3 regions of the Buttiauxella sp. JUb87 genome follow, and region 2 is predicted to be linked to each of the others. Evidence: predicted binding sites of a transcription regulator. Region 2 holds the regulator's gene; each other region holds the start of a gene.
What was found. The regulator CRP, encoded in region 2, controls carbon source genes, mostly activating them, when cyclic AMP is high. The targets are predictions, from matches to a motif close to ATGTGANNNNNNTCACAT.
Positions count from the first base shown of each region.

Region 1 (4,529 bases), on a different contig from region 2:
GAAGGCATCCAGGAAGGTGGATACACGACCGAAGGACATTGCAGCGCCGTTCTGAGATTTAACCGCAGCCAGGTAGCCGAAGTAAGTCCACTGAATAGCTTCTTGAGCATTTTTAGCAGGACCAGAGATATCGCAGCCATATTTAGCAGCCATTTCTTTGATCTGGCCCAGAGCACGGTGTTGCTCGGAGATTTCTTCACGCAGACGAATTGTTGCTTCCAGGTCTTCGCCGTTTTCCAGTTTGCTCTGCAGAGAGTTGAACTGAGCGAATTTGTCTTTCATCAGGAAGTCGATGCCGTACAGCGCAACGCGACGGTAATCACCGATGATACGACCACGACCATAAGCATCCGGCAGACCGGTGATTACGCCTGATTTACGGCAGTTCAGAATGTCTTTGGTATAAACGTCAAACACACCCTGGTTGTGGGTTTTGCGGTATTCGGTGAAGATCTTCTTAAGCATTGGGTCAAGTTCACGACCGTATACTTTGCAAGAACCTTCAACCATTTTGATGCCACCAAACGGAATAATTGCACGTTTCAGTGGAGCATCAGTCTGCAGGCCAACGATAGTTTCGAGGGACTTGTTGATGTAACCAGCATCATGAGAGGTGATGGTGGAAGCGAGGTCAGTATCGAAGTCAACAGGCGCGTGAGTGCGGTTTTCCTGTTTAACGCCTTCCATGACGTTGTCCCACAATGTGGTAGTTGCTTCAGTAGCACCTGCCAGGAAGGACTCGTCACCCTCGTAAGGGGTGTAGTTTTTCTGAATAAAGTCACGCACGTTGACTTCATTCTGCCAGTCACCTTTGGCAAAACCTTCCCAGGCTGTGGCTAACTTCTCATTAAGCTCGGACATTTAACACCTACCTTCTAATGTGGATTTCTTATTCCCTACACGACGGCTAGCACTTAGTGCTTATCACCACCGCGTAGATAAATTACCCAGTACGTCAACCCAACCAGTACGCCGCCACCGATAATGTTCCCAATAGTCACTGGGATCAGGTTATCTGTGATGAAGTTCAATACGGTCAAGTGAGTGAAATTGTCCGGAGACGACCCAACTGCGGTCCAGAATTCCGGGCTTGCAAAGTTGCGTACTACGATACCCAAAGGGATCAAGAACATGTTTGCGATACTGTGCTCAAAACCACTAGCAACAAACATGGCGACCGGGAGAATCATAGCAAACATCTTGTCCATCAAACTGCGACCCGAGTAGCTCATCCAGACAGCCAGACAGACCATCAGGTTAGCCAAAATACCCAGGCACACAGCTTCAATAAAGGTGTGGTGCATTTTATGGTCTGCGGTTTGAAGCACATTCAGACCCCACGCACCGTTTGCTGTCATGTACATACCTGACAACCAAATCAACACCACGAACATCAAAGCACCGAACAGGTTACCGATGTAAACGTTGACCCAGTTCTTCGCGAGTTGACCCCAGGTGATACGGCCACTGGCTTTAGCAACAACAATCAACACGGTAGAAGTGAAGAGGTCGGCACCGCAGACAACGCACAGGATAAGCCCTAAGGAGAAGCAAGTACCGCCAATCAGCTTCGCAATCCCAAACGGAATGGTCGAAGTACCGGTGGTCGCAGTGATGTAAAAGACAAAGGCAATCGAGATGAACATCCCCGCCGTGATCGCTAAATAAAACGTGGTCAGCGGGTGCTTTGTTGCTTTATAGACGCCAGCGTCTTCGGCGACTTTCGCCATAGCGGCTGGGAGCAATAGATCAAAAGGGTTGTCAGCTTTCACACTAACTCTCTCTTATTTAATTCGGCGACGAGATACTAACAAAGCATTATAGAGTAAAATTTGATATGGATCATATCTCGCCAAGCTTATAGGCCTGATAAAAGCAGGTGTTTACCTGATTTTCAGTTTAAGTTGTTGATACTTTTGATAAAAATAAAGTTTAAAATTTATAATGTAATTTGATATTTAGCCTCAACGCTCCTGTGTCGGGGTAATTAGAATGGAGTATTTCTATAATTTGGCAACATTATTTGTAGTTTAATATAATAATATTTCACCAATATTTAACTATTGAGTCACAAATGAAATTATTACGCTGCCAATAAAAACACGGGGCAATAAAAATCGCCCCGTAATATAGCGTAAACATTATGGTTTACGCACCTTTGAGTTTAGTTTTGTTACTTTATTTCCAGAAAGCCGCTTTTGCGCGTTGCAGTTTTTCATACGCCGCTAACAACGCCTGATGGGCAGGGAACGCTTTCAAATCGCTATCTACAGCTTGCAGGCCATAGAATGGCGCTTCACCACTCAGAGCAGCACTTGCCGCTTCTACTGTTTCTGCGCCGTACATACGCACAAAGGCATTCAGATATTGCAGCGGTTGGCGGTCTTCTTCCATCGCCAGTAGCAGCAGGGTTTGCAGGCAGCGATAGTAGTTCGCACGCTCAGGGCTGAAAATAGACGCGTTGAATTCCATCGTCCATTCCGTCCAGATAAGCGCTTGTTCGGTGTCACCGCCAGCCAGTGCCAGCATGGCTTTCAATTCACCAATACGCAGCGTATACCAGCCATTGTCTTTACCTGTCGCCAGACCAAGCAGCTCGCGGACACGGGTGAAATCATCGTGGCCTTCTTCATCTAACTGAGAAATCAGATCGAGATAATCTTGCTTCTCCCACTCACTGCCTGGTAATGACAGAATGGTGTCACGCAAGTGATAGCCCATACTGTTGTTAGCCAGCAGCAGATCTTCGGCAGGATAAATATCGGACATACCAGGAACGATGATGCGGCAAGCGTAAACATCAAGATGCTGGTAGTCAGCGATATAAACTTCCTGGTCTTCTGCATTAAAGATTGCCATCAATGTGGCAAATTCTTCTTCTGTGGTTCCAGAGAAGCTCCAGTCAACAAATGGATAGTCGGCATCTTGCTTGAACATATCCCAGGAGATCAGACCGCTGGAGTCGATAAAGTGAGTTTCGAGATTGGCATGCTCGGCAACTTCTTCGTCATCAAAGGTCGGAGGAGTGAAGACATCCAGATCTTTAAGGCCACGCCCCTGCAGCAGTTCAGTCACGGTACGTTCCAGCGCAACACCAAAATCAGGGTGGGCACCGAACGACGCAAAACACGTCCCGTTTGCTGGGTTGAATAACACCACGCAAATAACCGGATATTTTCCGCCTAACGAACCGTCGTAAGCGAAGATTGGGAAACCTTCTGCTTCCAGCGTGGCGATGGATTCAACCACGCCAGGATAGCGAGCCAGCACTTCCTGCGGGATTTCCGGCAGGCTAATGCTTTCCGCGATAATGCGATTTTTAATGTAACGCTCAAAAACTTCTGAAAGTCCCTGAACACGGGCTTCGTTTGCGGTGTTCCCTGCAGACATCCCATTAGAAACATACAAGTTCCCGATGATGTTCATCGGAATATAGACGGTTTCTTGATCGGATTGGCGGGTAAACGGCAGTGCGCAGATGCCGCGCTCTTCATTGCCGGATTGCAGATCAATCAGCATACCTGCGGTGACTTCGTTCTCAGGATCGTAAAACGCGCGCAAACGATCGTCGAGAATGCCTTCCGGCAGTTGCTCATCTTCAGGAATTGGGAACCACTTCTCGTTTGGATAATGCACAAACGGGCCATTGGCGATGGTTTCACCTAACCAGAAATCAGCAAAGAAATAGTTAGTCGACAAACGCTCGAAATATTCGCCCAGCGCTGAAGCCAAAGCGGCTTTTTTAGTCGCGCCTTTACCATTGGTAAAGCACAGCGCGCTGTCTTTATCACGGATATGCACTGACCAGACGTTTGGCACAGGGTTTAACCAGGAAGCTTCTTCTATATTAAAGCCAAGATCGGCGAGCTTGGTCTGGAAGCGAGCGATGGAATCTTCCAGTGCGGCATCTTTGCCAGGAATAAAGGTTTGAGTCATGAGGTTTCACTTTTGTCGTACGCAAAGCGCGCAATGATACGGGTTTTAGCCGACTGACACCATTGTCAGCAGCCAGCAGGCGGCGATAGCATAACAGGCTATGCTTACTGTCAGTAACCCACTGTAATGGCGGTAAAAATGAAGAGCTTTGATCTTCAACGTATGGCATTAAACGACGTCCCACTCGATTTTCTCTGGGAGGTCGCTTTTCGTAGCCTCTATACCTTTATATTAGTGTTCCTGTTTTTAAAGATAACGGGGCGGCGTGGCGTTCGGCAGATGTCGTTGTTTGAAGTGTTGATAATCTTAACGCTTGGCTCGGCGGCAGGCGATGTGGCGTTTTATCATGACGTACCGATGCTACCTGTGTTGATTGTTTTCGTCACATTGGGGCTGCTTTATCGTCTGGTGATGTGGCTGATGAGCCACAGTGAAAAACTTGAAAACCTGTTTGAAGGAAAACCTTCCGTCATTATCGAAGAGGGGGAGTTTTCCTGGGAAAAAATGAAGTCGCAAAACATGACTGAATTTGAGTTTTTTATGGAGCTACGCTTGCTGGGCGTAGAGCATCTCGGGCAAGTTCGTCTGGCGAT
Region 1 covers NZ_SNVY01000003.1:653,392-657,920, forward strand. The annotation lists gene pflB (formate C-acetyltransferase) at 1-861, opposite strand, end outside; gene focA (formate transporter FocA) at 915-1,772, opposite strand; gene ycaO (30S ribosomal protein S12 methylthiotransferase accessory factor YcaO) at 2,179-3,936, opposite strand; gene EC843_RS15055 (DUF421 domain-containing protein) at 4,075-4,529, shown strand, end outside.
Region 1: a site for CRP is predicted at 1,831-1,848, ahead of focA (formate transporter FocA). Genes of this name have one in related genera too.

Region 2 (4,529 bases):
AGATTGTACGCTACAGGCAGGTGTAGTGGTTTCTGCCCCGCTGATGCTGGAGCATTGCAGCAAGCATATCGAGAAAGGTTTCTCACGCGTTTACCAACATTATCTGTTAAATCTGCTGAAGAAAAATGCGGCACGTAAGCTCAGAAGCTATCCAGGCACACTCCCGGTAGATATGCGCCAGCTTAAAGGAGTGCGTCGTCTGCGTGAGTTTGACGATTTGATCACCTCGAAGATTCATGGCTTTGCAGATGCTATCGACTACTATCGTCAATGCAGCGCCATGCCGTTGCTGCCGCAAATCAAAACGCCGACGTTAATCATTCACGCTAAAGATGACCCGTTTATGGATCACCATGTGATCCCCGACACAGCGATACTGCCTGCCAATATTGAGTATCAACTGACGCGCTATGGTGGGCATGTTGGATTTGTTGGTGGCACGCTACGGCGTCCGGAAATGTGGCTTGAGCAACGCATCCCGCAGTGGTTGTCTAAATTTTTGGACCCGTCATTATGATGATTCCCTGGCAAGATCTCCCCCCCGAAACGCTTGATAATCTGATTGAATCCTTTGTATTACGTGAAGGTACCGATTATGGTGAACAAGAGCGTTCGCTGGAGCAAAAAGTGGCCGATGTTAAGCGCCAGCTACAAAGTGGCGAGGCTGTGCTGGTATGGTCGGAGCTTCACGAAACGGTGAATATCATGGCTCGCGGGCAGCTTCGCGGCTAAGCGTTTATTCTATACTGCATAGTAAAACCACACTCACCCCAGCCCTATCCCTGAGGGAGAAGGGGAAGAACCAAAGCGAAATCCGGACAGTCTCCTCTCCAGGGGGAGAGGGTTAGGGTGAGGGCCAGCCCTTACGAACACACACTTGTGATTACCCATGGAGTTGTTGCCTTATGTCAGCCAAACATCCGGTTATTGCCGTAACAGGTTCCAGCGGCGCGGGAACGACCACCACCAGCCTTGCCTTCCGCAAAATATTCCAGCAACTCAACCTGCGCGCTGCCGAAGTTGAAGGTGACAGCTTCCATCGTTTCACGCGTCCTGAAATGGATATGGCTATTCGTAAAGCACGCGACTTAGGCCGCCATATCAGTTACTTCGGTCCGGAAGCGAATGACTTCGGCCTGCTGGAACAAACGTTTATCGAGTACGGAAAAACCGGGCAAGGTAAATCGCGTAAGTATCTTCATACCTATGACGAAGCCGTCCCCTGGAACCAAATTCCTGGGACGTTTACACCATGGCAATCGCTGCCTGAACCGACCGATGTGTTGTTCTATGAAGGATTGCATGGTGGAGTCGTCACCCCACAGCACGATGTGGCGAATGCCGTCGACTTGCTGGTTGGCGTAGTGCCGATTGTCAACCTGGAATGGATTCAAAAACTGGTGCGTGATACCAGCGAACGTGGGCATTCCCGGGAAGCGGTGATGGATTCAGTGGTGCGCTCAATGGACGACTACATCAATTACATCACGCCACAATTTTCACGCACGCACATTAACTTCCAGCGTGTCCCGACTGTAGATACCTCTAACCCGTTTGCTGCACGCGGAATTCCATCGCTGGATGAAAGTTTTGTGGTGATTCATTTTCGCGGGCTGGATGACATCGATTTCCCGTACTTGCTCGCCATGTTGCAAGGCTCATTCATTTCCCACATCAATACAATAGTGGTACCGGGCGGCAAAATGGGGCTGGCGATGGAGTTGATCATGACGCCGTTAGTGAAGCGTCTGGCAGAAGGACGAAATATCAATATTCAGGGCGGCGAGTAACCGCCCTGTTTTGCACACTAGCCTTCAATGACTTCGTAGCTGTGCGTGATATTTACGGCTTTTTCCAGCATCAGTGCAACAGAGCAATACTTCTCAGCAGATAAATCAACCGCGCGGGAAACCGCGTTATCTTTTAGCTCTTTGCCTGTCACGATGAAATGCAGATTGATGTGAGTAAAAAGACGAGGAGCTTCTTCGCGACGCTCAGAGGTCAATTTCACTTCGCAGTCAGTGACGTCGTAGCGGCCTTTTTGCAAAATAGAAACCACGTCGATTGCACTGCAACCCCCGGCAGCCATCAGTACCATTTCCATCGGGCTCGGTGCTTTATCGCCAGAATTACCGTCCATCAGAATCTGGTGTCCTGAAGCGGATTCACCAAGGAAAGTTAACCCTTCAACCCATTTCACACGTGCCTGCATGTTGCTTCTCCCATTGAAAAAATTACCTTCCAGAGTACGCGGATGCAGCAAAACTGGCAACGGAAGGCGACCTACGTCATGCTGAAACGAGACAATAGGAGACACCTGCCAAAAGCTATGCTAAAACAATCCGGATGCTACATTGATACATTGACGTAATGCATAGATGCAAAGGACGTCACTAATTACAGGCAGCAAGAATGACTTGCATGCCATCTCCCCAAAGTGGGGAATATTCTAATACTTGCAACGCCAGACAGGATGTTTAGCGTCCTGTCGTTGGTAGCCAGTTATAAACAGAGGATAACCGCGCATGGTGCTTGGCAAACCGCAAACAGACCCGACTCTCGAATGGTTCTTGTCCCATTGCCACATTCATAAGTATCCATCGAAGAGCACACTGATCCACCAGGGTGAAAAAGCAGAGACGCTGTATTACATCGTCAAGGGCTCTGTAGCTGTTCTGATCAAAGATGAAGAGGGCAAGGAAATGATCCTCTCCTATCTGAATCAGGGCGACTTTATTGGTGAGTTAGGGCTGTTCGAAGAAGGCCAGGAACGTAGTGCCTGGGTCCGTGCTAAATCTGCCTGTGAAGTGGCTGAAATTTCCTATAAAAAATTCCGCCAGCTGATCCAGGTAAACCCAGACATTCTGATGCGTCTTTCTTCCCAGATGGCTCGTCGTCTGCAAGTCACTTCTGAGAAAGTCGGTAACCTGGCATTCCTCGATGTGACTGGTCGTATCGCGCAGACACTGTTGAACCTGGCAAAACAGCCTGATGCAATGACTCACCCAGACGGTATGCAGATTAAAATTACCCGTCAGGAAATTGGTCAGATCGTCGGTTGTTCTCGTGAAACTGTCGGTCGTATCTTGAAAATGCTGGAAGATCAGAACCTGATCTCCGCTCACGGCAAAACGATCGTCGTTTACGGCACTCGTTAATTTCCGTTTCAAAAAAGGCGTGTTGCTTTATGGACACGCCTTTTTTTGTCTTTAAAATCCAAACACCTGCAACACAAAGTATGACAAGCATATGTGGAGAAGATTAATCTATCACCCTGAAGTTAACTATGCACTGCGGCAAACGCTGGTGCTGTGCCTTCCTGTGGGGATCGGTTTACTACTGGGGAATTTGCAGTTAGGTCTGCTTTTCTCGTTAGTGCCCGCTTGTTGCAACATTGCTGGTCTGGATACACCCCATAAGCGTTTTTTTAAACGCCTGATTGTTGGCGGCACTCTTTTTGCGACCAGCAGTTTAATCATGCAGCTTTTGCTGCTCTACACCGCGGTCCCATTGCCCATCATTCTTATGGTGATGGCGCTCTTGTTGGGCGTCACCGCTGAAATCAGCGCCCTGCACGCACGTTTGCTTCCGGCATCGCTGATTGCGGCCATCTTTACGCTAAGCATGGCCGGCAATATGCCTATCTGGAAGCCGATGGTGTTATATGTCTCCGGCACGATTTGGTACGGAGTCTTTAACTGGTTTTGGTTCTGGATGTGGCGTGAGCAGCCGCTGCGCGAAACGTTAAGCCTGCTCTATCGCCAATTGGCGGAGTACTGTGAAGCCAAATACGGCATGCTGACACAACATGCTGATCCCGAAACAGCGCTGCCTCCACTGCTGGCTCGCCAGCAAAAAGCCGTAGACCTGATCACCATCTGCTACCAACAGCTGCATATGCTGTCGGCAAATCAGCAGAACGGTTACAAACATTTGTTACGCTCTTTTCAGATAGCGTTAGATTTGCAAGAGCACATCTCCGTCAGTTTGCACCAGCCTGCCGAGGTGCAAAAACTTGTCGCGAAAAGCCATGCAGAAGCGGTTATTCGCTGGAATGCGCAGACCATTGCGGCACGCTTGCGCGTGTTGGCCGATGACATTCTCTACCATCGTTACCCACAGCGTTTTACGATGGAGAAACAAATTGAAGCCCTCGAGAAAATTGCTCGCCAGAATCCGGACAACCCGGTTGGGCAGTTTTGTCATTATCACTTCAGCCGTATCGCCCGCGTGCTGCGCATCCAACGCCCTCTGTACGCCCGTGATTTAATGGAAGACCGGCAGCGCCGTTTACCGCTGTGGGCAGCACTGAAAAGCTATTTGTCGTTGAAATCTGCCGCCCTGCGCAACGCCGCCCGACTAGGCGTAATGCTAACCATCGCCAGTCTTTTCGGGGCATTTTTACATCTGCCGAAACCCTACTGGATTTTAATGACGGTGATGTTCGTTACGCAAAACGGCTACGGCGCCACGCGGGTACGCATTCTGCACCGTTCGGCAGGGACCATTGCTGGCCTGGCGATTGCGGG
Region 2 covers NZ_SNVY01000002.1:44,179-48,707, forward strand. The annotation lists gene EC843_RS08605 (hydrolase) at 1-517, shown strand, start outside; gene EC843_RS08610 (YheU family protein) at 514-732, shown strand; gene EC843_RS08615 (phosphoribulokinase) at 906-1,790, shown strand; gene EC843_RS08620 (OsmC family protein) at 1,808-2,212, opposite strand; gene crp (cAMP-activated global transcriptional regulator CRP) at 2,526-3,158, shown strand; gene EC843_RS08630 (YccS/YhfK family putative transporter) at 3,250-4,529, shown strand, end outside.

Region 3 (4,529 bases), on a different contig from region 2:
CCTGAGGAGCGAGTTTTCCGCTGACAATCTGTTGGGCATTAACAACGTGTGCCGCGGCTAAATAGTCAGCAAAGGGGCTGGCAATCGCCGGGTCAACTGCCCGCTGCCAGCCGGTGACAAAATCTTGCGCCGTCAACGCCGATCCGTCTGACCACGTTAGCCCGGGGCGTAAGCTGAAAATGTAAGTTTTTCCATCGTCACTTTTTTGCCAACTCTGTGCCTGCGCGGGTTGGGGATTCCCTTCGCCATCCAGCCATATCAGCCCTTCAAAAAGATCCAGTGCCACCTGCGCGGCAGTATTTTCCTCCACTCTTTGCGGATCAATGCTGTTCGGATCGCTGTGATTGTTATAGCGGAAAATTTGCTGGGGGGAGAGCACGGTTCCTGGTGGGATTTCAGCGGCCTGCAGAGGCAGCACTGCCATCAGGCTGACCAGCCATAACAGTAGATTTTTACTCATGGTATTTCCTTTTCCCAATGATTGATTCCTGCTGATAGATTCAGACAGGCAAAGGCAAGGAATTTATATCATGATCAACATGTTAAATATTTGACCCTATTCTGGTTATGGTAGAATAGAGGGCCAGGTTATGGGCCGTTAAGGGGCCGTCGCCGCTTCGAGATATATCAGATAATCCATGGCTTGCTGGCGCGTGGTGCCACACATTTCACGCGTGGCTTGCAGGCTGGCGCAGACCTTCGGCCTGAGCGGCGAAAGAAAAATTTTACAACGCATGTCAGCGCCAAGTTGAATGCAGGAAGTATTGGCCGGCTTGCCATGCGGCATGCCAGGGATTGGGCTTGATACGGAAGGCGCGGTACAACATGCGCCGCAATCGGGACGACAGTCCATCTGCAATGCTCCGGTGGGCTGACAAGGATCTGGACTGTAGCAGTAGTCACGTGGCTTTACTATGTGCATTTATCGGCTTTCAGCAGTGAATCCGCTTGCCTGAAACTCGCCCCGCGAGTAATTTGTCGCAATATTTTCGACTCTCAATTTTTTACAGGAAACATCGATGGCAAGAGCTAACGAAGTCAAAAAAGGTATGGTACTGAATTACAACGGCAAACTGCTGATTGTTAAAGATATTGATATTCAGGCACCGAGCGCACGTGGCGCTGCAACCCTCTATAAAATGCGTTTTTCTGATGTCCGTACTGGCCAGAAAGTTGAAGAACGCTTTAAAGGTGACGATATCGTCGACACCATTACCCTGACCCGCCGTTACGTTGATTTCTCTTACATCGATGGCAACGAATACGTGTTCATGGATAAAGAAGATTACACCCCGTATATCTTCTCTAAAGATCAGATTGAAGACGAGTTGCAGTTCATTCCAGAAGGCGGCATGCCAGACATGCAGGTTCTGACCTGGGATGGCCAACTGCTGGCACTTGAACTGCCACAGACTGTGGATCTGGAAATTGTTGAAACCGCACCAGGCATCAAAGGCGCGTCAGCAAGCTCCCGTACCAAGCCCGCAACGATGTCGACTGGCCTGGTGATTCAGGTTCCAGAATATATGGTGACCGGTGAAAAGATCCGCATCCATATCGCTGAAAAGCGTTCTATGGGTCGTGCAGATTAATTGCTGTTTAGAATGCAAAAACGCGCCAATTGGCGCGTTTTTTTATGTCTGTAAAACCCCCTCATCCCGACCTTCCCCCTGAAGGAGAAGGAGACAATCAGGGAATTTTTAGCTTACTTCAGCAAGTCCGGGAACAGGGTCTGTTTCAGAGCCAGTTCCACACCGCGTACTTCAGCCAGACCTTTCAGGCGGCCAATTGCTGAATAACCAGGGTTGGTTTTCTTGTGCAGGTCGTCAAGCATCTGGTGGCCGTGATCCGGACGCATTGGGATCGGACGCACATCACCGGCATTTTTACGACGCTGTTCTTCAGTCAGAATCGCTTTCACCACCGCAACCATGTTCACATCACCTTGCAGGTGCGCGCCTTCATGGAAGGTTTTCGGGTTATCTTCGCGGCAAGTTGCGCGCAGATGGGTAAAGTGAATGCGATCGCCGAAGGTTTCAATCATCCGCACCAGGTCGTTATCAGCGCGAACGCCATAAGAACCGGTACACATGGTGAAGCCGTTATAAATGCTGTTGACGGTTTCTTTCAGCCACTGCATATCTTCAATGGTAGAAACGATACGCGGCAAGCCAAGAATTGGACGCGGTGGATCGTCCGGGTGAACTGCCAGACGCACGCCAACTTCTTCTGCTACGGCAACAATCGCACGCAGGAAGTACGCCATGTTTTCACGTAATTGATCTTTGCTGATGCCGTCATATTCCGCCAGACGCGCACGGAATTGGTCCAGGGTGTAACCCTCTTCCGCACCGGGTAAACCGGCAATGATATTGCGGGTCAGTTTTTCTTTTTCGGCATCAGACATATTGTTGAAGTAGTCCAGCGCCTGACGCTGCTCTTCTTCGCTGTAATCCGCTTCAGCGCCTTTGCGCTTCAGGATGTGCAGCTCAAATGCCGCAAAGGCAATCTGGTCAAAACGCAGGGCTTTTGAGCCATCTGGCAATTCATATTCCAGGTCGGTGCGCGTCCAGTCCAGAATTGGCATGAAGTTGTAGCACACGGTGTCGATGCCACATTCTGCCAGGTTACGAATGCTTTGTTGGTAGTTTGCGATATGCTTATCGTAGTCACCGGAGTGAGTTTTAATTTCTTCGTGCACCGGGATACTTTCTACTACAGACCAGGTCAGCCCTTTCGCTGCCAACACGGCTTGACGCTCTTTAATGTCAGCAACCGGCCACACTTCGCCATTTGGGATGTGATGCAGAGCAGTAACGACACCGGTCGCGCCCGCTTGACGCACATCATCCAGAGATACCGGGTCTTTTGGGCCATACCAACGCCATGTTTGTTCCATCGACAGTTCCTCAGTTAAGTTGTCATACCAATTATAAATGCTGTATTGACTACTACCATACCGGATTCTTCTTTTCGGTCAATTTTTGCGGTGATATTGGTTGATCCAGCTCACATTAAAGGGATAAAGCCAGCACACCAATTTAATTTGTTGTCATATAACTTTAGACTGCGCAATGTTACTAATTCGTTAATCAGGATTTACAATTATGAATACAATTGCTTCGGTCACGCTCCCCGCCAGCGTTCAGCAGCCACGCTATGATCGCAAAGCGTTAAAAACCCGCATCGTCCATTTTGGTTTTGGCGCATTTCATCGTGCACACCAGGCGCTGTTAACCGATCGGGTACTCAATAAATTGGCGGGCGATTGGGGCATTTGTGAAATTAGCTTGTTCAGTGGCGACAAACTGATGAGCGCGCTGCGGGCCCAGGATCATTTATATACCGTGCTGGAAAAAGGCCGTGACAGTAACCAGGCAATTATTATTGGTGCGGTGAATGAGTGCCTGAACGCAAAACTTGATGGCCTTGATGCAATCATTGAGAAGTTCTGCGAACCGCAGGTGGCGATTGTTTCCCTGACTGTGACTGAAAAGGGTTATTGCATCGACCCGGCGACCGGAAAACTCGACAATAGTAACGAACGAATTATTCACGATTTGCAAAATCCTGCCGAGCCCCATTCTGCACCAGGCATTCTGGTGGAAGCACTTAATCGCCGTCGCGAGCGCGGGTTGTGTCCCTTTACCGTACTTTCCTGCGACAACATTCCCGACAACGGCCATGTCGTTCGCCACGCGGTGATTGGCATGGCAGAAACGCGCAGCCAGGAGTTAGCCGACTGGATCCGTGAGCACGTGACCTTCCCAAGCACCATGGTCGACAGAATTGTCCCTGCGGCAACGCCGGAATCACTGCAAGAAATCACCGATGCCTTAGGCGTAGAAGATCCATGCGCGATTTCAGGCGAACCGTTTATCCAGTGGGTGATTGAAGATAACTTTGTCGCTGGCCGCCCGGCATGGGAAGAAGTGGGTGTTGAGATGGTCGACGACGTGATGCCATGGGAACAAATGAAGCTGCGCATGCTTAACGGCAGCCACTCTTTCCTCGCGTATCTCGGCTATCTGGCGGGCTATCAGCACGTCAATGATTGTATGGCTGATAACAATTTCCGCCTGGCTGCGCATCGCTTAATGATGCAGGAACAAGCGCCGACACTGCGCGTGACTGGCGTCGATTTGCAGCAGTATGCACATAAGTTACTCGACCGTTTCGAAAACCCGGCGCTGAAACATCGCACGTGGCAAATCGCGATGGACGGTAGCCAGAAACTGCCGCAACGTATGCTGGAAAGTGTGCGCTGGCATCTCCAGCAAGGTGATGAATGGCCTTGTCTTGCACTGGGCATCGCAGGCTGGATGCGTTATGTCAGCGGCACTGATGACGCTGGCAATGAGATTGATATTCGTGATCCGCTGGCCGGAAAAATAAAAATGCTGGTTGAAAGCAGCACTACTGAAGAACGGGTACTCGCCCTGCTCAACCTGCATGAAATCTTTGGTAGCGACCTGCCTGTTGATGAACAATTTGTTGCCCGTATCCAAATTGCGTGGAGCGAATTATGC
Region 3 covers NZ_SNVY01000001.1:1,374,716-1,379,244, forward strand. The annotation lists gene EC843_RS06440 (ABC transporter substrate-binding protein) at 1-460, opposite strand, end outside; gene EC843_RS06445 (YkgJ family cysteine cluster protein) at 599-853, opposite strand; gene yeiP (elongation factor P-like protein YeiP) at 1,020-1,592, shown strand; gene uxuA (mannonate dehydratase) at 1,706-2,899, opposite strand; gene EC843_RS06460 (mannitol dehydrogenase family protein) at 3,108-4,529, shown strand, end outside.
Region 3: a site for CRP is predicted at 2,998-3,015, ahead of uxuA (mannonate dehydratase). Genes of this name have one in related genera too.